Regions from separate parts of the Roseibium algicola genome, predicted to be linked through region 3. Evidence: riboswitches for the same ligand, from Rfam matches in the RefSeq annotation. Region 3 holds a riboswitch; each other region holds the start of a gene.
What was found. A riboswitch is a leader RNA that binds a small molecule or an ion and turns the genes downstream of it on or off. The one in region 3 is predicted to bind cobalamin.
Positions count from the first base shown of each region.

Region 1: it holds a riboswitch for cobalamin, as region 3 does, so the genes downstream of both, cobU (bifunctional adenosylcobinamide kinase/adenosylcobinamide-phosphate guanylyltransferase) here and B0E33_RS22760 (energy-coupling factor ABC transporter permease) in region 3, are expected to answer to the same signal.
Region 2: it holds a riboswitch for cobalamin, as region 3 does, so the genes downstream of both, B0E33_RS31015 (hypothetical protein) here and B0E33_RS22760 (energy-coupling factor ABC transporter permease) in region 3, are expected to answer to the same signal.

Region 1 covers NZ_CP019630.1:5,856,925-5,863,771, forward strand. The annotation lists gene cobN (cobaltochelatase subunit CobN) at 1-3,316, opposite strand, end outside; gene cobW (cobalamin biosynthesis protein CobW) at 3,351-4,466, opposite strand; gene cobU (bifunctional adenosylcobinamide kinase/adenosylcobinamide-phosphate guanylyltransferase) at 4,463-5,014, opposite strand; cobalamin riboswitch at 5,048-5,265, opposite strand; tRNA gene B0E33_RS27140 (tRNA-Asn) at 5,600-5,675, shown strand; gene B0E33_RS27145 (cupin-like domain-containing protein) at 6,041-6,847, shown strand, end outside.
Region 2 covers NZ_CP019630.1:5,100,868-5,107,714, forward strand. The annotation lists gene B0E33_RS23620 (LysR family transcriptional regulator) at 1-672, shown strand, start outside; gene B0E33_RS23625 (hypothetical protein) at 677-1,075, opposite strand; gene B0E33_RS23630 (S9 family peptidase) at 1,280-3,364, opposite strand; cobalamin riboswitch at 3,508-3,720, shown strand; gene B0E33_RS31015 (hypothetical protein) at 3,828-4,106, shown strand; gene B0E33_RS23635 (DUF1636 family protein) at 4,096-4,500, shown strand; gene B0E33_RS23640 (ABC transporter ATP-binding protein) at 4,497-5,270, shown strand; gene B0E33_RS23645 (ABC transporter substrate-binding protein) at 5,288-6,223, shown strand; gene B0E33_RS23650 (FecCD family ABC transporter permease) at 6,277-6,847, shown strand, end outside.
Region 3 covers NZ_CP019630.1:4,917,361-4,924,207, reverse strand. The annotation lists gene B0E33_RS22775 (AraC family transcriptional regulator) at 1-795, opposite strand, end outside; gene B0E33_RS22770 (hypothetical protein) at 979-1,350, shown strand; gene B0E33_RS22765 (YHS domain-containing (seleno)protein) at 1,533-2,018, shown strand; gene B0E33_RS22760 (energy-coupling factor ABC transporter permease) at 2,109-2,786, opposite strand; cobalamin riboswitch at 2,841-3,051, opposite strand; gene B0E33_RS22755 (hypothetical protein) at 3,376-3,609, shown strand; gene aroQ (gamma subclass chorismate mutase AroQ) at 3,660-4,184, shown strand; gene B0E33_RS22745 (EAL domain-containing protein) at 4,220-6,322, opposite strand; gene B0E33_RS30990 (hypothetical protein) at 6,814-6,847, shown strand, end outside.

The DNA.
Region 1 (6,847 bases), 940 kb from region 3:
TCGCTGCCAGTCCGCCCTCGAACTGATAATAGTCGTCACTGTCCAGAAGATCGTGTTCGCGGTTGTCCTGATTGTGCAGGACTGCGTCCACGGTTTTCAGCCTCGTTTCGAGATCGTGCCTGGCGAAGGAGCCTTCCGCACCGCCACCGTAGGCGTAACCACCCCATGTCAGAAAGGCATCGGCAAAATCCGAACGTTCCTCCCAAAGCTTCTCGTCAATCAGCGCCTGTAGACCAGCACCATAGGCACCCGGTTTTGAGCCAAAGACACGAAACCCGGCCCTGCGTTTGGCTTCGTTCTTGTCCAGGCCTTCAGCCTGAAGCCGTGCACTTTCCGATCGCATTCGTGCGGCAATCGGATTGGCTTCGTCCGGTTCTTCAAGCGCACCGACCGCACGGGCGGCGCTGTCAAAAAGATCCATTTGATGCGGGAAGGCATCACGGAAAAACCCGGAAACCCGCAAGGTAACGTCGACACGCGGTCGTCCAAGCTCTGAAAGCTTCAGAATTTCGAACCCGGTGACACGGCCCGAACCCTGCTCCCACACCGGACGAGCCCCTATAAGCGCCAGCGCCTGGGCAATGTCGTCACCTCCGGTTCGCATGTTGGCAGTGCCCCAACATGTCAGGACCAGCGATTTCGGCCATTCGCCTTCTTCCTGGAAGTATCGTTCTGCAACGAGAGATGCGGATTGCCAGCCGAGCCGCCACGCGGTTTCGGTCGGCACCGCACGTACATCGACGGAGTAGAAGTTCCGGCCAGTGGGCAGCACATCCGGACGCCCACGCGAAGGCGCGCCGGATGGCCCGGGGGCAACGAACCCACCTTCCAATGCCGTCAGCACCGCGCTTGTTTCTGCGTGTCCGGAGCCGGTTACAGCCGGTCGCAGAACCTGGTTTAGATCATCCAGAACAGCAAGGGTCGATTGCCACGCCTCAGGCACTCCGCGATTACCCGCAACGATTTCGCGGGCAAGAAGCTCGATACGTTCGACCGTATCGCCTTGCGATCTCCAGGGAGCCTCCAGAACATTTGCAAGGAGCTCAGGTCGACCCTGCTGCCAGGGGGCAGCGAAATCGCAATCCAGTGGATCAAATCCTTCAAAACCGAGGTCCGAAGCGATAGCCCTTTGCAGGCTCTGCTGTTCCGGCCTGTTGCCTCGCGGTACCCTTGCCAACGCAACCAGCAGATCCATCAGAAGATCGCCTTCGGGACTTTCGCCAAGAATATGCAGCCCGTCCCTGATCTGCAGTTCCTTCAGGTCGCACAAGTGAGCGTCGAGGCGCGCAAGGCGGGTTTCCTCGTCCATGGTCTCGGTAATACCGATATCCTTGTCCAGACCATGCCGCGCAGCAGTGTCCAGGATGTCCCGCGTCAATGCCTTCAGGCGGCGCGGGTCAACGCCGCTCGCCAGATAATACTCATCAAGCAGCGTCTCCAGCTCTTCGGCGACGCCATGGCTCTCCGCCCGGGCCAAAGGCGGTGTCAGGTGATCGACGATGACGGCCGAGGTCCGTCGCTTGGCCTGCGCCCCCTCGCCTGGATCATTGACGATGAACGGGTAGATGTTCGGAATTGGCCCCAGAACGGCTTCCGGGAAACAGCTTTCAGCCAGGGCCAGTGCCTTGCCGGGCAGCCATTCCAGATTGCCGTGTTTGCCGAGGTGAATGACGGCATCGACAGCGAATTGTTCCCGCAGCCAGATGTAGAAGGCGAAATAGTGGTGCGGCGGTACCAATGCCGGATCGTGGTAGGTTTCCTTCGGATCGATGTTGTAGCCACGCGCCGGCTGAATACCGACCACCTGATTGCCGAACCGGTGCAGGGCCAGGCGGAAATGGCCATCCGTTACATGAGGATCGTCCGACGGTGCTCCCCAACGATCAACAACTGCTGACCGAACAACGTCGGGCAACGTGTCGAAGGAGCGCTCGTAGTCCTGAAGCGACAAAGCCTGATATTCTTCCCTGGCTGACCGGCCCTCCAGGGCATTGGTTACGCCCGAAGTCAGGATTTCCATCAGATCGGCGGAGCTTGCTGGAACCTTGCCGGCGTCATAGCCCGCGGCGGCCATTACCTTGAGCAAATGAACACATGACGCAGGCGTGTCGAGCCCTACGCCGTTGGCAAGACGCCCGTCCCGGTTCGGATAGTTTGCCAGGATAAGGGCCGACTTCTTGGCTGCAGCCGGTTTCCGACCGAGTTTCCCCCAGGCAGCCGCAAGCGCCGCGGTAAACATGATCCGATCCGGAACAGGCGTAAAGGCAACCGGCGTCGACTGGGTGGCCTCATCGAAGACCCCTTCTTCCTTGAAGGAGACAGCACGGGTCAAGATCCGGCCGTCAATCTCCGGCAAGACGACATGCATGGCGAGGTCACGTATCGACAAGCCCTGATCACTGTCTTCCCAGCCCTCTTTGGAGGAAGACGAAAAGACGACCTGCAACACGGGTTTGCCGGGTCGATCGAGCGGTGTCGGCTGATGGGCTGCGCCGGCCTTCGAGACGGCGAAGGCAGTACCGTTCAACACGACATCAGGCGGTGCCTCATCGAACAGGCTTTCCAGAACGGCGACGGATTCCGCTTCCTTCAGGCTGGAAACATAGATCGGCAGTGCATTTACGCCGGCTTTGTCGAGAGCAGCGATCAACGCATCCAGTGGTGCGGTTTGGGCACCTTGCACCAGAGCGCGGTAGAAAGTGATCGCTGCAACAGGTCTTTCAGGATCCCGCCAGGAGGCCTTCAGTTGCGCTATATCGGGGGCGGCCTTGCCAGCAAGATAGATACCCGCGCGAGGAAGAGGCACCGGATGCGCGGGCTCTTCTCCCTTTCCGATCAGATGCGCTGCATATCTCAAGGCATTGGCGTAATTCTCCGCGCCGCCTTCCACACAGTATCGCCAAAAGCGATGCACTTCCGCTGGTGATCGGGTGGAGCGAGACGTCAGTTCTTCGTCCCACTTGTCGTCACCCGGAATAACGATCAGATCGATGCCATTCGCGCGGACTTCTTCTTCAAACCTTTCCAGGCCGTAGCGCCAGTACTCCACTCCACCCAGAATTCGCAGAACGATCAGCCGAGAGCCACGGACGGTCTGTTCGGCATAAAGGTCGACCGAATAGGGATGCGACAGGGCCATGAGATTGGCGAGCCGCAGGTCTGCACGGGCTGTTCCAAGCCGTGATTGCGCAGCGGCAAAGCTTCCCAGTTCGGTGTCTGCAGCTGACAGGAACAGAATGTCGGCAGGAGACTGGCCGAGGTCGACCGCGTCCCCACCGTCATCGATCCGGCGCGTCTGGCTGGCGAGAATGTGCATGCTTGGTCTTTATTTCCAGCTTCTATCCAGCGTGTCAGGCAGCAGCCGTCAATTCACCCAGCAGGCCACGAACCGCAGTCAGGTCGAGGCCTTTCAAACCGATCACGACCAGTCTGCCGCTGCTCTCGGCGCCGGCGGCGAACCAGGTTTCGACACGCGGTCCGACAGCTTGAACCATTGCAGGCGCTGCCTTGCCCTCGATTTTTACAGCCCCCTTGATACGCAGGACGCCTTTTTGCGCCATGGCTTCCAGAACCTTTGCCTCTGCATCTTTCAGGCTGGCGAAAGACGAGACTGCCAGCACGTGACTTTCAAAATCGTCGTGATGGTGATGATCGTGATGATGGTCGTCATGGTGATGATCATGATCATCATCATCGTGATCGTGGTCGTGGTCATCATGATGGTGGTGATGCTCGTGCCGATCAGCCATGTCGTCCTCGGCAGCAGAGCCCCTGCCGAGCAGAACTTCAATCGGAAGCGTGCCTTTTTCGGATGTCACCACATGAACCGCCGGACGAACATCGGCGGCGATTTTCTCATGCACCTGCTTCAAGGCGTCTTCAGAGACGAGATCAGCCTTGTTCAGAACGACGAGGTCTGCGCAACGCAATTGGTCGTGGAAGAGTTCTTCAACAGGACTGTCATGATCAAGAGCCTCGTCGGCGGCACGCTGCGCGGCAAGTGCATCTTCATCAAGTGCGATCCGGCCTTCGGCGAGTGCTGCAGCATCCAGCACCGTGACAACACCATCTACCGTTACCTTCGGCTTGACGCTCGGCCAGGAGAAGGCCCGAACGAGCGGCTGCGGCAGAGCCAGGCCGGAGGTTTCGATAACGATATGCTCCGGCGGATTGTCCCGCGCGAGCAGCATTTCCATGGTTGGCAGGAAATCGTCGGCAACGGTGCAACATATGCAGCCATTGGTAAGCTCAACCACTTCTTCCGCGGCGCAATCGGGATCAGCGCATCCATTCACCAGGGAACCGTCGAAGCCCATGTCCCCAAACTCGTTGACGATAAGGGCAATGCGTTTGCCATTGGCATTGGTAAGCAAATTGCGGATCAACGTGGTCTTGCCTGCTCCGAGAAACCCAGTGACGATCGTTGCCGGAATTTTTGCGCCCGGCTGCAGGGATGAAGTGGTCATAATTTGATATCCGGTTGTGATGTGGGTTTCAAAAGTATCGGCAGGCCCGCAGCAACGAAGACGACCTGTTGGCACCTATGCGCCATATCCTGGTTCAGTCGTCCCTGCACATCGCGGAACGACCTCGACAGACGGTTCTCCGGCACGATACCCATACCTACTTCGTTGGAAACGAAGACGCACGGCCCTTGAAGATCCTTCAGAACCGCGCAAAGCCGCGCCGTTTCGGCGGGGATGTCCTTGCTTGCAAACAGCAGGTTCGACAGCCACAGGGTCAGGCAGTCAACAAGAACCACCCGGTCTTGCCTGCATTCGTTTTCAAGCACCGCTGCAAGTTCGAGCTGTTCTTCCACGGTGAGCCAGGACGGGCCGCGTTGATCTTTATGAGCGGCGATCCGGCTGGCCATTTCATCGTCGTGGGCAGCACCAGTCGCGATATAGATTTTTTGCAGACCGGTTTCATGGACAAGCTTTTCCGCGAACCGGCTTTTTCCGGAGCGGGCACCGCCGAGGACCAGCGTTGTCCTCTCGCCGTTTGAATGCGTCATTCCTTCTCCCAGCCGTCCGCCCGACAGCGCCATAGGGTTGACAATGTGACGGCCGGTCTCCTGGCTTGCGGCTCAGCGCGGTCTGTACCCCTTCCCGGCCCCATCAGGACGCCAGTGGTTTTCGTACAGCCACTCACCGCTCACAGTTGCGGGGGCAGCTCCGGATCTGGACTTGAAAAAGACCGCACCGGATTCCCGTTTCATCCGGATCAGGCAAGGCCTTTTCCGGAACCGTCAGTTTCTTCCTAAACGTATCTTGAGGCCGACACAAGCAGCAGAAAGTCGCTGACGGCTAACCTTGAAAATCGGCCAGGCAATCAAGACGGACGCCTTCTTGCGCCAAAGTCAGAAAAAGGCACAGCCGATTTAGCCTGCGCGGGGTGTTCCAATCGTCGCGAAACGTAGGGTTTTCCAAGCTCGACAGAACGCCTAGCCATCTGAAATATATCGAGTTTTCCACACCGAGATCAAAAAAATGACGGCTTGATGAAAAAAACGCCCTCGGGGGCTTGGCAAACGGATCAAGCCTTTGATATACGCATCTCCATCGACGGGGCGGCAACGCGCTGGCCCCGAGCGTGGTGATCCCCAGTAGCTCAGTTGGTAGAGCAAGCGACTGTTAATCGCTGGGTCGCTGGTTCGAGTCCGGCCTGGGGAGCCATCACCACCTCTTATTAATCCTCCCGAATGCTGCATTTCTGAAGACCGGAACGCTGTTCAGTGTTCGGGTTGATCTTATTCTCGGGTGATCTTGCAGCAATCTGCACCGCCTCAATAATCGACAGCCATTTGATGCGAGCGCGTCTTTCGCAGCAGTAACGTTCCGTACCATCTTCCTAAAGAACATTTCCTGGCTACGTATAAAACGAAGATCGCTCCTCCATTGGCTCTGCGTTGTTGAATAGCGCTTCTTGATAAAGCTCCAGGTTGCTCCTATCGTGATTTCTCCTAGGGGAGCATCATGAAGAAACGCAGCTAAATCCAGCGCCCCTGAACCCGCAAATCTTCAAATGCGTGGTACCTTTTATGAGCGGCGACAACACGCACACCATTGCCACCGTAACCGCAGCGCCAGGTTATGCCGAATTTCTTGAAGCCTACTGCGACAAGGAACAGCCCCTGCTGATCAAGGGATTGGCGAAAAACTGGCCCGCGCGGGAAAGGTGGCAATCCGGCCGATTACGAGCAGAGCTTCATACGCTGCCAAAGGTCCGCGACAGAGGTGTCTTTTTCGTCAGCCGCTCACCGGTACTGGAACAAGATATCGAGATGCCGGAATTCCTGAAGGAGATCCTCGCATCCGACCGGATAATGCAAGATTCCGTTGCCTGGAGATTCTGGATCAACAGCAGGAACAACCGGACTGAGTTTCACTACGATACCAACGCCGAGAATGTCATCACCGTTCAGGTGAAGGGTCGTAAGGAATGGGTACTGGTTTCCCCCGAAACACCGTTACCGTGCTACCCGTTCACCAACTTCTCTCTGCTGAAAGACGAACAGCGACTGCTGCGAAACAAGCGATTCTACAAATTCGATCTGGAGGAAGGTGATCTTCTCTATCTGCCTCCCCATTGGTACCACCGGGTGGTTGCCAAGGAAGACGAGAACATCAACATCAATTGGACTTTCACGAAACGCGAAACCTCGGTCATCTCGAAGGAATTCAAGCGTGACATGGAGCGGTGCGGCCTGCTGCATTCATTCAAGAACAGTGATTCCGCGCTGGTTCGGCGCTGTTACGAAACCGCTATCCGCGCCCTTCCAAATGTTGGCGGTATTGGCTGGGGTCTCAAATCGTTCATTTCATCGCCCTACAAGCCAAGCCGCGGA
Region 2 (6,847 bases), 180 kb from region 3:
CACGGTCTTCGGGGAGCGTTGAAGGTGGCGGCGCCCACCAATATTTCCATCGGCATCCTGCAGCCCATGTGGTCGGATTTTCTCAAGACCTTTCCGGAGATCCAGCTGACGCTGACGCTTAGCAACGAGAACAAGGATTTGCTGGAACACAGGGTCGATATTGCCCTCCGAGCCGGACCCCAAACCGATGAGCGGCTTTACCAGAAGCGTCTCGGGGTGGTGGCAACGGTTCTCGTTGCGGCGCCTGCTTATCTCGAACAGGCAGGTGCCCCGGAAAGTCCGGACCAGATCGGCCGGCACAAGGTGGTGCGGGTGTCCACGCTTCCGCAATGGCAACTGACAAATCGGGAAACAGGCTGCCGCGAGACCGTGCCTGTCGATGCGCGTGTCGTTGTCGATGACATCAGTCTTGCCCGGCAGCTGGCCGGCGACGGTCACGGGCTCGCTCTGTTGCCTGTGAGCGAGATTTCCGATGACCTGATTTCAGGCCGCCTCACACCTGTGCTCGCAGACTGGCAAGGGCAGCAACGGGATATCTTTGCGGTATGGCCCACCGGGCGGCTGCTCAATGCCCGGGCGCGCTGCCTGCTTGATTACATGGAACCGTTCATGGCAGCGCTTCCCGTGTTTCAGGGGACTGTCGTCCAGCGTGATCCTGCAAGATCCGCTTGATGTCCTACGCAGTGTAGGGATTGCAGCGGATGTAGCGCGGCTGATCGATGTAGCTGGACATGACCGCAAGCCATGCGTTGCATTCGCCTTGAGTCTTGAAGCAACCGGCCTGGGAGATGATGTATTTCTGGCTGAAATTGAAGACCTTGCCACCGGCGATGCCTTTCCAGCCACTGCCGGTAAAGGTGCGGCAGTCATAAGCTGTGTTGTAGGTGCTGGGAATGTCCTGCCGGTTCTTGGTGAATGTGGGGGAGAACAGCAGCGTTTCCACCACATTGCCGCCGGTCGTGTCGTAGGACTGGCATGCGGCAAGGCTCAGCGTGGCGGCCATGACCGGAACCAGGCGCAACACCTTTTTCAGCCCATCAGCAAGGCGGTGCGGAAGTGTGCGGTAGCAGGTCATCACGGGCTCCAGTGAACAGCATCGGTACGGTCCAGGACCGTTCAATTGATTGATTTGCAACAACTCTCACATGAGCCGAAGACTTGGTCAAAATCAAGTCACGTTCGCTCGGGTGGTACCCGCAAGGGCGTGTGAAAGGAATTTAGGTTCCCGGGCGTGCGAACTGCTCCGCACGCCCGGAAAATCCTCGGGTCTGACGAGGTGTCAGGCCTTGTCGGCCACCAAAAGGGCAAAGGCTTGGGTTTCGGCGACTTCCTTCAGCCGGTCGAAACGGCCGGAAGCGCCGCCATGACCGGCTTCCATGTTGGTTTTCAACATCAGCAGCTTGTCACCTGTGCCGGTTGCCCGCAGCTTGGCAACCCATTTGGCCGGCTCCCAGTAGGTTACGCGCGGATCGGTCAATCCGCCTACCGCCAGGATGGCCGGATAGGCCTTTGCCTCAACGTTGTCATAGGGAGAGTAGGACGCGATGTAATCGTAGGCTGCCTTGTCCGTGATGGGGTTGCCCCACTCGGGCCATTCCGGCGGCGTGAGCGGCAGCGTATCGTCCAGCATAGTCGACAGAACGTCGACAAACGGAACTTCGGCAATGATGCCGCCGAATTTTTCCGGTGCCAGATTGGCAATCGCACCCATCAGCATGCCGCCGGCCGAGCCGCCCTGAGCGACGATACGGTCGTGCGATGTGAAGTTTTCCGCAACAAGATGGTCTGCCGCGGCTATGAAGTCGGTGAAGGTATTCTTCTTGTTCTCGCGCCGCCCATCCTTGTACCAATGGAAGCCCTTGTCCTTGCCGCCGCGAATATGGGCGATGGCGTAGACGAACCCCCGGTCGACCAGCGACAGGCAGTTGGAGTTGAAGCTCGCCGGAATGGTGATGCCGTAGGAACCATAGCCGTAAAGCAGCAGAGGTGCGGAGCCGTCGAGCCTGGTGTCCTTGCGGTAGAGCACAGACACCGGCACGGTCTCGCCGTCGGCTGCGGGAGCCATCAACCGGCGGGTGACATAGTCGTCCGCATCATGGCCGGAAGGCACTTCCTGTTCCTTGCGCAGAACACGCTCGCGGGTCTCGACATTGTAGTCGAAGGTCTGCGATGGCGTTGTCATCGAGGAATAGGTGAAGCGGATCGTGCTCGTGTCGAACTCGTAGCCGCCGCCAAGGCCGAGCGAATAGGCTTCCTCGTCGAAGGCGATGGAGTACTCGATGTTGTCTGCAAGCCGGCGGATCACGATGCGCGGCAAGCCGTCTTCGCGCTCCAGCCGCGTCATGAAGGACTTGTAGACGCAATGCGACAGGATCAGGCATCCTGCCTTGTGGGGCACAAGATCGGACCAGTTTTCGCGGCCGGGATTGCCTTTCGGCGCAGTGACGATCTTGAAGTCCTCGGCGCCGCCTGCGTTGGTCAGGATGTAGAGTGTGTCGCCGTGATCGTCGATGGAATACTCGATACCGGTCTCGCGCTCTGCGACAAGCACCGGTTCGGCGGTCGGGTCGGTGGCCGGGATCATCCAGACTTCGGACGTCTCGTGATCATGAATGTCGATGACGATGGTGTCGCCGGACTGGGTCTTGCCGACGCCCATGAAGAAGCCGGCATCCTTTTCCTCGTAGACGAGAACGTCGCTCGCCGGGTCGGAACCGACTTCGTGACGGAAGAGTTTCGAGGGCCGGTGGTTGGCGTCGAGGCGAACGTAGAACACATAGCGGCTGTCTTCCGAGAAGACGCCGCCGCCGCCCGTGTCCTCGATGGCGTAGTCGAAATCCTTGGCAGACTGGGCGTCGCGCAGCTTCAGTGAATAATATTCCGAGCCCTTGTCGTCATAGGCCCAGGCGATGAGCGCGTGATCCGTCGACTGGCTGACGCCGCCGATCCGGAAATATGCCGTTCCTTCTGCTTCCTTGTCGCCATGGAGAAGAACCGTTTCCGCGCCGCCGTCACGCGGGGTGCGAAAGAAAACCGGTTGCTGGCCGCCGGTTTCATACTTGAGGCCGTAAGCGAAAGGCCCGTCGGGCGCCGGAACCGAGCTGTCGTCTTCCTTGATGCGGCCGCGCATCTCCGCAAAAAGCTTCTCCTGCAGAGTCTTCGTCGGTGCCATCTGCGCTTCGTGATAGGCATTTTCCGCTTCCAGATAGCTGCGGATGTCGGCATCCAGCACGGACGGGTCCTTCATGACCTCCTGCCAGTTGTCCGCCCTCAGCCAGGCGAAGTCGTCCTGGCGGGTAATGCCGTGGGTCTCAAGGGTGAGGGGGCGCGCTGCGGCGCGCGGGGGAAGGGCGTCCTGTTTCATGGATCGGAGGTAAGATTTTTGAGCCTTGAAGGCAAGGGTCAATACTGCCTAGGCGGCTGGGTGTTTCCGCTTCCAGGCAATCCTGTCGTGCTTTCAGACAAGAGCAGCGACCCGCAAAAGTCTTTGACATTTTTCAGGCGTTCGCGCACTTAGGAAGAGATGGTTCCCGACTCCGAACTCCGGACCGGGATTAAAAGGGAACACGGTGCGACGAGCCCGAAAGGCTGCAAATCCGTGACTGCCCCCGCAACTGTGAGCGGTGAGCAAACCTGAAAGCGCCACTGGGGAGACCCCGGGAAGGATCAGGCAAGCAATGACCCGCAAGTCAGGAGACCTGCCATTTCACCTTAAACCTTAACCCGGGCGGGGTGCCCCGGAGGAGTGAGTGACATGGCCAATCGGCACCTGCCGGCAAAGTTGCACATTCGGTTCCTGACTGCCCCGCGAAATCGCGGAGGGCGATATGAACCGGAAATTTTCTGCTGAATTCTCAAGACTTGCTAACCTCCTGACCGAGGCTGATCCGCTGGCGACGCGCGCAGCACGCGCGATGGTTCCCGATGGGCTGCAAAAATCTGTTGTCAGCGAGAATATAGGTAATGTAATAACATTACATGATGATTGTTCCAAACGTACCCGATCCGGCCGTGCCCAGTGCAACGAGGAAAGCAATGCCTTTGCTTTTCCGCAGCCTCCTGTCGGTTCACTGGCAGAAGCCGTGGAGGCGCGTCATGAGCAATGATCCGCACAAGATATTTGTCTGCACGACCTGTCGTCACAATGGGCAGACTTGCCATCCCGGATATGGGCTGATCTGCAAGCTGAAAAGTGCAATGGCACAGGCAGTGCCTGTGGTTGGAGACGAATTCGAAATCAGTGGAACAGCCGACATGGAGAGCTGTTCGAGACCTTGCACGCTGGCATTCAAGGCCACCGACAAGGCGATCTACCTCTTTGGGGACATTGAGGACGATACGGACATCGACGACCTGGTCGACTACGCCAATCGGTATCGCCAGATTGAAAATGGATGCGAGGTGACCGAGGAAAACCACGGCAAGCGCTGGAGCGCATCGCAAGGCCGGCTTCCGGCAGCGATGATCGTTTCGGAAGCTGACGGGACGGCGTTCTCATGACGGGGGTCGATCTGTTTGTCCGGGAGGTCAGCTGGAAGACGGGGCAGGGCAAAACCATTCTGCATCCGCTCAGCTTCGATCTGCCTGCCGGTGAGGTTCTTGGAATTGCCGGCGCCAATGGTGCTGGCAAATCCACCCTGTTGCGGCTGCTCTATCGCTTCCTGAAACCGAAAACGGGCGAAATCCTTCTGGATGGCACGGATCTCTGGCACATCAGTGCCAGGGAGGCCGCCAAAACGATCGCCGCCGTGCTTCAGGAGCAGCCGACCGATTTTGCCTTGACCGTACGCGAGATCGTCACACTCGGTCGGCGTCCCCATGCAACCGGTATTGCCGGCGCAGGCAAGCGGGACGCCGAGATCGTTGATGACTGTCTCGGGAAAATGGATCTGCTGTCCTATGCAAAAAGAGCCTTCGGCACATTGTCAGGGGGGGAAAGGCAACGGGTGATGGTGGCCCGGGCGCTGGCGCAAGAACCAAGGCTTCTGGTGCTGGATGAGCCGACGAACCATCTGGACATCCGTCATCAGCTCGAGATCGTCGAGCTGATTGCCGATCTGGACATTACCATTGTCACGAGCCTGCACGACCTCAACCTGGCAAGCCGTGTCTGCGACAAGGTCTTGCTGTTGCATGAGGGCCGACTGGTTGCCCAGGGAATGCCGGAGACGGTGCTAACCCCCGGCAACATTGAGCAAGCCTATTCGGTACAGGTCCGACTGGAGCAACTGTCTGCCAGCCGCGAGCGCTACCTGACCTTCCATCTTTGAATTTCTGGAGACTTAATATGAAAAAAATTGCCCTGGGCCTCGTGCTCACCTTTCTGTCTGTACCGGCAATTGCGCAAACGACCGTGGAAAGCTGCAACCGCACGGTGACCTTCGACACGCCGCCCAAAGCAGCCGTTTCGAATGACGTCAACCTGACGGAGATGATGCTGGTACTTGGCCTGCGCGACCGCATGGTTGGATATACCGGCATTTCAGGCTGGAAGACGCTGGACGCGGAAATGCGTGAGGGCGTTGCCGAACTTCCGGAACTCGCGTCGAAATATCCGAGCAAGGAAGTGCTGATCGGGGCCGACGCCGATTTCTTCTTCGCCGGCTGGAACTACGGCATGAAGGTGGGCGGTGAAGTGACGCCTGAAACGCTGGAGCCGTTCGGCATCAAGGTCTACGAGCTGACCGAATCCTGCATTCATATCGGCGACAAGCCGAAGGCGTCTCTGCAGGATCTCTATAACGACCTCCTCAACCTCGGAAAGATCTTCGGTGTTGAAGACACAGCTCACGATCTTGTTGCGGCCTACAAGCTGGAGCTGGACCGGATCGCGGCAACGGTGCCTGCTGGTGAAGAGCCGCTGCGGGTCTTTGTCTACGACAGCGGCGAGGACAAGCCCTTCACCGCCGGACGATATGCCATGCCGACAGCGCTCATCGAGGCAGCCGGCGGCGTCAACGTGATGGACGATTTTGAAAAGAGCTGGGCGACCATCGACTGGGAAACCGTGGTGGAAAAAGACCCGGACATGATTGTGATCGTCAACTACGGCGAAGTGACGGCTGACCAGAAACGCGACTTCATGAAACACAATCCCGCTCTGGCCAATATTGCAGCCGTCAAGAACGACCGTTTTGTCGTGCTGGACTATGTCGAAGCAACCCCGGGGCCGCGGAACCTCAAGGCCATCGGAAAGCTCACCGAAGCGTTCTGGGGAGAGTGAGCCTTGCAGAAGATGCTTCGAACTGCCGTTGCAGGCAGAAACGATAGACCGGCATGAGCCTGCTCACGGCCAAAAGCGCTGGCCTGCGCCGGTTGCGGGGGAATGGGGTATTGCTTCTGGCCGGCGTGCTGGTGCTGGCTATTTCCATTGTAGCCGCCATCGGTGCAGGTGCGGTGCCGATCCCGGGCAGCACTGTCTTCAAGGTCCTCGTCAACGGCGTGGTGCCCGGCTATTTCGACGTGGACTGGTCCAAGGGCCGGGAGGCTATCGTCTGGGAGATCCGGTTTCCGCGGGCGCTGCTGGCCGGGTTTGTCGGCGCTGGTCTGGCCGTTGTCGGCGCCGCCCTGCAATCTGTCACGCGCAATCCCCTGGCCGATCCGCATCTGCTCGGCATTTCGTCCGGTGCAGCGGCTGGCGCCATTCTTGCGCTGTTGCATACTGGTCTTTTTCTGGGGCTGATGACCGTTCCGCTGATGGCATTCGCCGGTGCGTTGGCGGCAACTTTTCTGGTGCTCGGGGTGACGCGGTTTGCATCTGCAACCAGTGCCGACCGGCTGGTGCTGGCCGGTGTGGCCGTGTCCTTCATCATCATGGCGATCGCCAATATCCTGATTTTCCTGGGCG
Region 3 (6,847 bases):
TGCCCGTTCCATGCGCCAGTGGGTGACATAGGCCAGCGGCGTCATGCCGACGAGGTTCGTAAACCTGTCTGCAAAAACCGTCCGGGACATGCCGGCTTCCCGGGCAAGGCTCTCCACCGTCCAGGGCTTTTCCGGCGCCAGATGGATCTTGGACATGCTGCGCCCAAGCTTCGGATTGAGCACCGCCGCCAGGCATCCGGCCCTGTCCCCCTCCCTGTCGACGAACGTTCGCACCACCTGGATGAAGATGATCTCCGTCAATCGGTGGATGATCGCCTCGGACCCCGGCTGCCCGGCGCGCACCTCGCTGGCAACAAAACGCATCACTGCTTCCAGCCAGAAGGCGTTCATCGTCTGTGTGTTGGGCAGATGAATGACCGATGGCAAGGCATCGAGCAGCGGATGTACCGAGCCTTCCTCGAATTCGAAATGGCCACAGAACAGTTTGCAGGCCAGTTCCTCGTCCGGACCGCCGTAATAGAGCGCACCTTCCCCCGTATAACCGGATTGCCGCACGACCTCGTCCACTTCGGCGGCGGGACGGCCCGGTTCATCACTCAGGATATGAGCGGCCCCGTGCGGAATGACGGCCAGGTCACCGGTCGCAAGGCGGATCGGCTTGTCAACACCGTCCACCGCCAGCCAGCAGCCACCACGCATTGCCATGTGAAACCGCGCGACATTGCCGAAAGCCGGCACCCGCACGGCCCAGGGCGGCGAAAAGCAGGTATGGAAATAGACGGATCCCCGTAGCTTCAAGGCATCCAGGATCTGGGTCAGGGCGTCATGTTTCATGAAAGGCCGGTTCCGGTTGAAGTCTCATTCCCGCATTTTTGCCTCAACACCGCAAAGCGCAAGGCTCCCGGACGATTGGTCAATTTTCAGGGACTTTCGTGCATGGATGGAACCGAAGTCGACCAACATCTTTGGGCTCGTGGGCAATCCGCCCGCAGGAAACCAACCTGGAGCACCTGAAAGATGTCTGTTCGCTTCGTCACCAAGACCATGCACGCCTATCTCGATTATCCCGTCGCGATCGGCCTTATTGCCCTGCCCGTATTCCTTGATCTCGGCCAATCCAACCCGATCGCCTTCTGGCTATCCTTCCTGACAGGCTTTGCGGCCCTGGCCCTGACGATCCTGACGGATCACCAGACCGGCATCATCCGCATTCTGCCCTATTCGGTTCATCTGGCGGTCGATTTTGCCGTCGGCATCGTGTTCCTGGCAGCTCCCTTCGCACTCGGCTTCACCGGCCTCGACTTCGCCTATTACCTGGTCAACGCCATTGCCGTTCTGACAGTGGTCAGCCTTGCCAAACCGCAGGAAACGGTTGCACAGGCCGCTTGACAGCCCCCGTCAACGCACAATGACACCGGCCCTCACGCCGGTGTCTTTTTTTGAACTGCAATCCGGACGATCTGCAAATCCTCGGGAACTTACGAACATGGAGACGCCTGAGCTTCGGACGCAAGGTAGAGGCACCGGAGCAAATCCGGCCTTCAACCTTCATACCCTTTCAGGAGTAGAACATGTCCTTGATGAAATCCGCCATTGCCGCAACGCTGCTGTCTCTTGCCGCTCTCTCTGCCCCGGCAATGGCCGCGGACGAATACAACACCTCCAGCGGCCTGACGGCCGCCGGCAGCCCGCTCGGTCTTCATGGTGTCGATCCCGTGGCCTTTGTCAGCCTGGGCAACCGGATTGACGGAACCGCGCAATATACGGCCGTCCACGACGGTGTTGCCTATTACTTCGCATCCCAGGAAGCCATGGATGCCTTCACCGCGCATCCGGATCAGTACCTGCCGCAAAACGGCGGCTTCTGCACCTTCGGTGTTTCAGTCGGCAAGAAGTTCGACGGCGATCCGCAGTTCGCAGCTGTTGTGGACGGCAAGCTTTATCTGTTCCTGAACGAGGCCATCTTCCGCGAGTTCCAGAAAGACCAGTCCGGCACGATCACCAAGGCGGAAGCCAACTGGAAGAAGATCCGCTCCACCGAGGCAACGAAGCTCTGATTGTTCGTTGTCAAGGCGTCGGAACGACAAACAAAAAGGGCGGCCCCAGGGCCGCCCTTCGTCACTTGATTTCGGCAAAAGCCCGAAGACTTAAGCCGCGTTGTGCAGCCGATTTTCGAAAGCAAGGTTCCGGGTCAGCGGCGCCAGGGTCTTGGCAGCGGCCAGAACAGCCAGGTCAGCCAGCGGCTCGCCCAGGATCACCAGCATATAGGCAAAGCCGAAGGAACCGACGGAAGCCATGTTCTCGGCACCGAAGCCCTGGCCGTAGAATGCCCAGAAAGCAACCCAGCCAACGATACCAGCCTGGAACGTGGTGGAAAGAGCCAGTGCCTGAACGTAGGAAACGTCAACATAGGCGGTCTTTTCCGGAATGATGCGGTTTGCCAGCATGCTGACAGCCCACAGCGGCACGAGCAGCGTGGTGACGTTGATGCCGTACTGCGGCAGGTCGAAAGGAGCAACCAGCGTCCCCTGGAGCAGAAGGCCTGCAGCGAGGCCGATTGCTGCCGGACCAGCGCCGAACATCAGGAACAGGGTGGAGCCCAGGATAAAGTGCACTTCGGAAACACCGACCGGGTAATGCGGCAGGATTTCGAAGAAGCAGAATACGGCAACCGTCGTGATGACGGAACGGACGGCAAGGCTGAGCACGCCGCTTTTGCGGATTGTGTCGAGAGCCATTTTGCCCAGAAGGCCGAAGGAAGCAGCCGCGGTGCCGTAGCTGAGTACGATTTTGGCACCGTCGACGATGCCCGGTTCGATATGCATGTCATTTCTCCTTTGCGCACCCTCCGTGCGCGAGCAGATGGTGTGAACCGGCCCCGATGGGACCGCTGGATGGCAGGTTTCCTGGCTCGCGAGTCTCTGCGCTGCCCGCCTTCCCGGATCGCTCCAGTGGCTTGAAGGGCTTTGCTCGTCGCATACAGTTGCGGGGGCAGCCACGGTATTGGTCCCTGTTGGGTACGCCTCACCGTGTTCCCATTTCATCCGCCCTTACGCTTGTTCGGGCGAAACCATCGCATCGTCTAGATTTGCAAGGATTGGCGATATTCTGCAAGCGAATTTTCGCCATATTCGGTCTGAATGCGACATTGCACCGAAATTTTGCCGCCTGAAGACCGCCACCGAAATCAGCCGGATCAGCATCACCGACAAGCTTCAGATCTCAAAACACTTCTTCAGGAAATTGCGTCAGCCACCTGAAAATTCTGAACTTTGCAGAATCCAATCAAAGATGAAAATCAAAACCTTTGTTTATTAAACTTTTCTGTATTTAGGGTAATTGTGATTTTTACTTGCAGAAACCCTAACGAAAGATAACCTCACTCGAATACAAAGCACATCATGAGAGTTTGCAATGCCCTTTACCAAATTGGGAACGCTTATCGCTGGTGTCGTCTTTTTCCTTGGCTGCATTCAGCTGGCACTTCTGGCCGGCGTTACTCTTGGAGCAGTCACTGAACCAAGACCGGGTTTTTTCCTTGGCAATCTGACACGCGAACAGGCGCTCGACAGCGGACTATTGAAGATCATGGCCGCCGTCGCATTCGGCGTGATCACCGAGATTAGTCGCTCGGTTGAAAAGAAGTAGACCACAACCAAAGACTTGCCGCAGGCGGTGACCTGTGAAAGTCTTCGACCATGTTGAAATCGATCCCCCTGACCGCTCTTGCGGTATCTCTTCTTGCTTCCACCGTCACTCCTGGCTGGGCGGCACCTGACAAGCTTTTCGGCGCCATCAACGAACGTCTGTCGTTCATGCAGTCGGTTGCAGCCTGGAAAGCGGATAACGACAAACCTGTCGAGGATCTGCCGAGGGAAAAGGTGGTGCTGGATGCTGCCCGCGAAAAGGCAGTCGAAAACGGCCTGTCGGCTGACAATGTCACCTTGTTTTTCCAGGCGCAGATCGATGCGGCCAAGGACATTCAAACCTGCTGGATCGAACGCTGGGAGAGCGGTGAAGCTCGTCCGCAGAACGTACCCGACCTGATCAAGGATGTCCGTCCGGAGCTGTTGCGCCTCGGCAACGAGATCCTGACGCTACTCGCAGAAAGCCCCGTCGAAGCCTCTGACCAGCAGGCCTTCACGGAGGCGCTGACCGTGGAATGCCTGTCCGACGGATCAAAGAACGCTCTGTTTGAAGGTCTGGTCGACGTACACGACTAGACACATACGGCCATCAGGACATCCCTCATCGGAGTTCAGGAGGCTGCCTGCCTCCAGGGCTCGGCCGCATTCGCCTCTTCTTCCCGCTTCGTGACCATTCGCGAGAACTCGCCGAACGGCACTGCCGGGCTCCACAAGTAGCCCTGGCCGAGCGTCCCGCCCCACAGATTGATGTAATCCATCTGCAACTGGGTCTCGACCCCTTCGGAAACTGTGTTGAGATTGAGCTGCCTTGCCAGCATCAGGATCAGCTCGACGATGGTCCGGCGATCCTCGCAATTGGCAATGTCCATGATGAAGGACCGGTCGATCTTCAGCGTGTCGAACGGCATGCTCGCGAGACTGTGCAGCGAGGAATAGCCGGTGCCGAAGTCGTCGATTGCAAATTTGACGCCTTCTTTCTTGATCGGCAGGATCTGATCCAGAAGGTTCTGCGAATAGTCGACAAGACTCGATTCCGTCACTTCCAGTTCCAGCTTCTCCGTCGAAAACCCGCTCTCGCCGATGATCCCGAGCATTCTGCCGGTAAATCCCTTTGCCTGCAGCTGCGCCGGCGCAACGTTCACGGCGACAGATACATCGACGTTCTGCCGGTGTAGGGATTTCATGTCGGAGAGCGCGGATGCCAGCACGAATTCTCCGATCGGAACGATCAGACCGCATTCTTCTGCCACGGGAATGAACTTGTAGGGTGGTACGGACCCGAGTTCGGCATCGTTCCAGCGCAGCAGCGCTTCTGAACCGACAATCTTGCCGGACGAAATGTCGACCTTCGGCTGGTAGTGAACGGATAGCGTGCGGTCTCTCAGTGCGCTTTGCAGCCTGTGCCGGATCTGTTCGCGCTCGGTCATCCGTTCGCGAATGATATCGTTGTAGGCGATCGACTGAGCCCTGCCGGCACCCTTTGCTTCATACATGGCCATGTTGGCGTTTCGCAGGACTTCCTCGGCCGTTGTACCGTGCTCCGGGTATCTCGCGATTCCCGCGCTGACGGTCAGAGAAAGGGAAAGCCGGCCAATTCTGTAGGCCCCGCCCAGCCGCTCGACCATCGTTCTGGACAACTTGGCAAGCATCTGCAGATCATCGACGCCGGGTAACAGTACGACGAATTCGTCGCCGGAAAACCGGGCAACGCAGGGGGGTTTTGACGTCAGTGGCTTGGCCAGCTCGTCGACCAGGACGGCCAACCGGTTGCCGACCAGCCGCAACAGCTTGTCGCCTACGGCATGTCCGTGCATGTCGTTGATCAGTTTGAAGCGGTCCAGTCCGATGTAAAGAACACTGCCCGTTTCCTTGGGGCGCAGGTCGATCAGCGTCATCGCGACATTGTCCAGCTTGGCCCTGTTGGGCAAACCGGTAATGCGATCGGTGTAGGCGAGTTCCTCGATCCGCAGAATATTCTCGCGCAGCTTGACCATCATTCCGCGGAACGCGGTTTGCAGGTCACCCACCTCACCTGGTGCATCAGTTTCCAGATTGCAGTCGAGGTAACCGGCTGCAGCCTCATTGGCTGCCTGCGTCACGCGGCTGACACCTGCCGTTGCCCGGTACATCAGCGCAGCAATCACCGGAACGAAGGCAAGAAGAAGAACCGCCAGGATCAACACCACCTGAACAATCTTTTCCCTCAGAACACCCGCAAGCTCGTGCTTCGAAATGCGCACCAGCACGGACCCCACCACTTCCCCGCTGCGGGAAACCGGCAGGATGTATTCGATCATGTCGGCGGTTTCCGAATACTGAGCCTTGCCCGACTGCGCGACATTCAGGGCGCCTTCGTTGAACTGCACGGCGCTCGAAGGTTCTGCGGAGGTGAAATCGCTGGCGAACTCCTGACCGAAGCGGCTATAGGCCTTGGCTGCGATAATGTATTTGTCACCCGCAATCGCATTCAAAAGCCGCTCGACTTCACCATAGTTCTTGTTGGCGATTTCGCGCGCCGCAATATTGGTGACAAACAGCGCCTTGTCGTGAGCAGTCCGAGCAAGGCGTTCCTCGATCTTGTCCGTCTGGGTCAGATAATCGATGCCGATCAGAACCAGCGAAAAAGCCAGCAATCCGAACACGCCATAAAGCGTTGCCCGCACAAAGACGCGCTTGAACAGCGCGTTTCCTCTTGATCGAACGGTTTCGAGCACGAAACAAGCCCTTTCGGTCCATTGCGTTGCCCGGGTCGAAGTGCGACCCGATACCAGCAGTGTTTCGGCACCGGCCTCAACAAATTCTGAACCTGAAAGAGGAAACACGGCCCTATTCTGGAACTATTGAACCTACGAGCATCTATTTCTTTCACACCGGCCAAATTGCTCGTCAAATTTTCCTAGGCACTACTGAATTCACGAGAAACCTTGTGCGCGTAGAATTACCAAGCCGGACCGGCATCTACGGAAGATTTGAATCGATCACACTCTCAACTTGGCCCGATTTCTGTACCGAAAGGTGCGATTTTCAACCAACACCCCAAATCGACGCGCGTCTGAGTAGCTTCCGAACATACTGTTCTCGGCGTTGTTGGTTCGTGGGCAATTTTCGTGGTTTGTTGTCGAGCAAGGGCAACTATAAATAGTTTTCACTTTACCGGGACCGGATTCGGCATATTGGCACGGGCGCAGTGCAGGCGCGGCCCTACGTGGACACCTGGATTGCAGAAGCCCAGTTGCCGC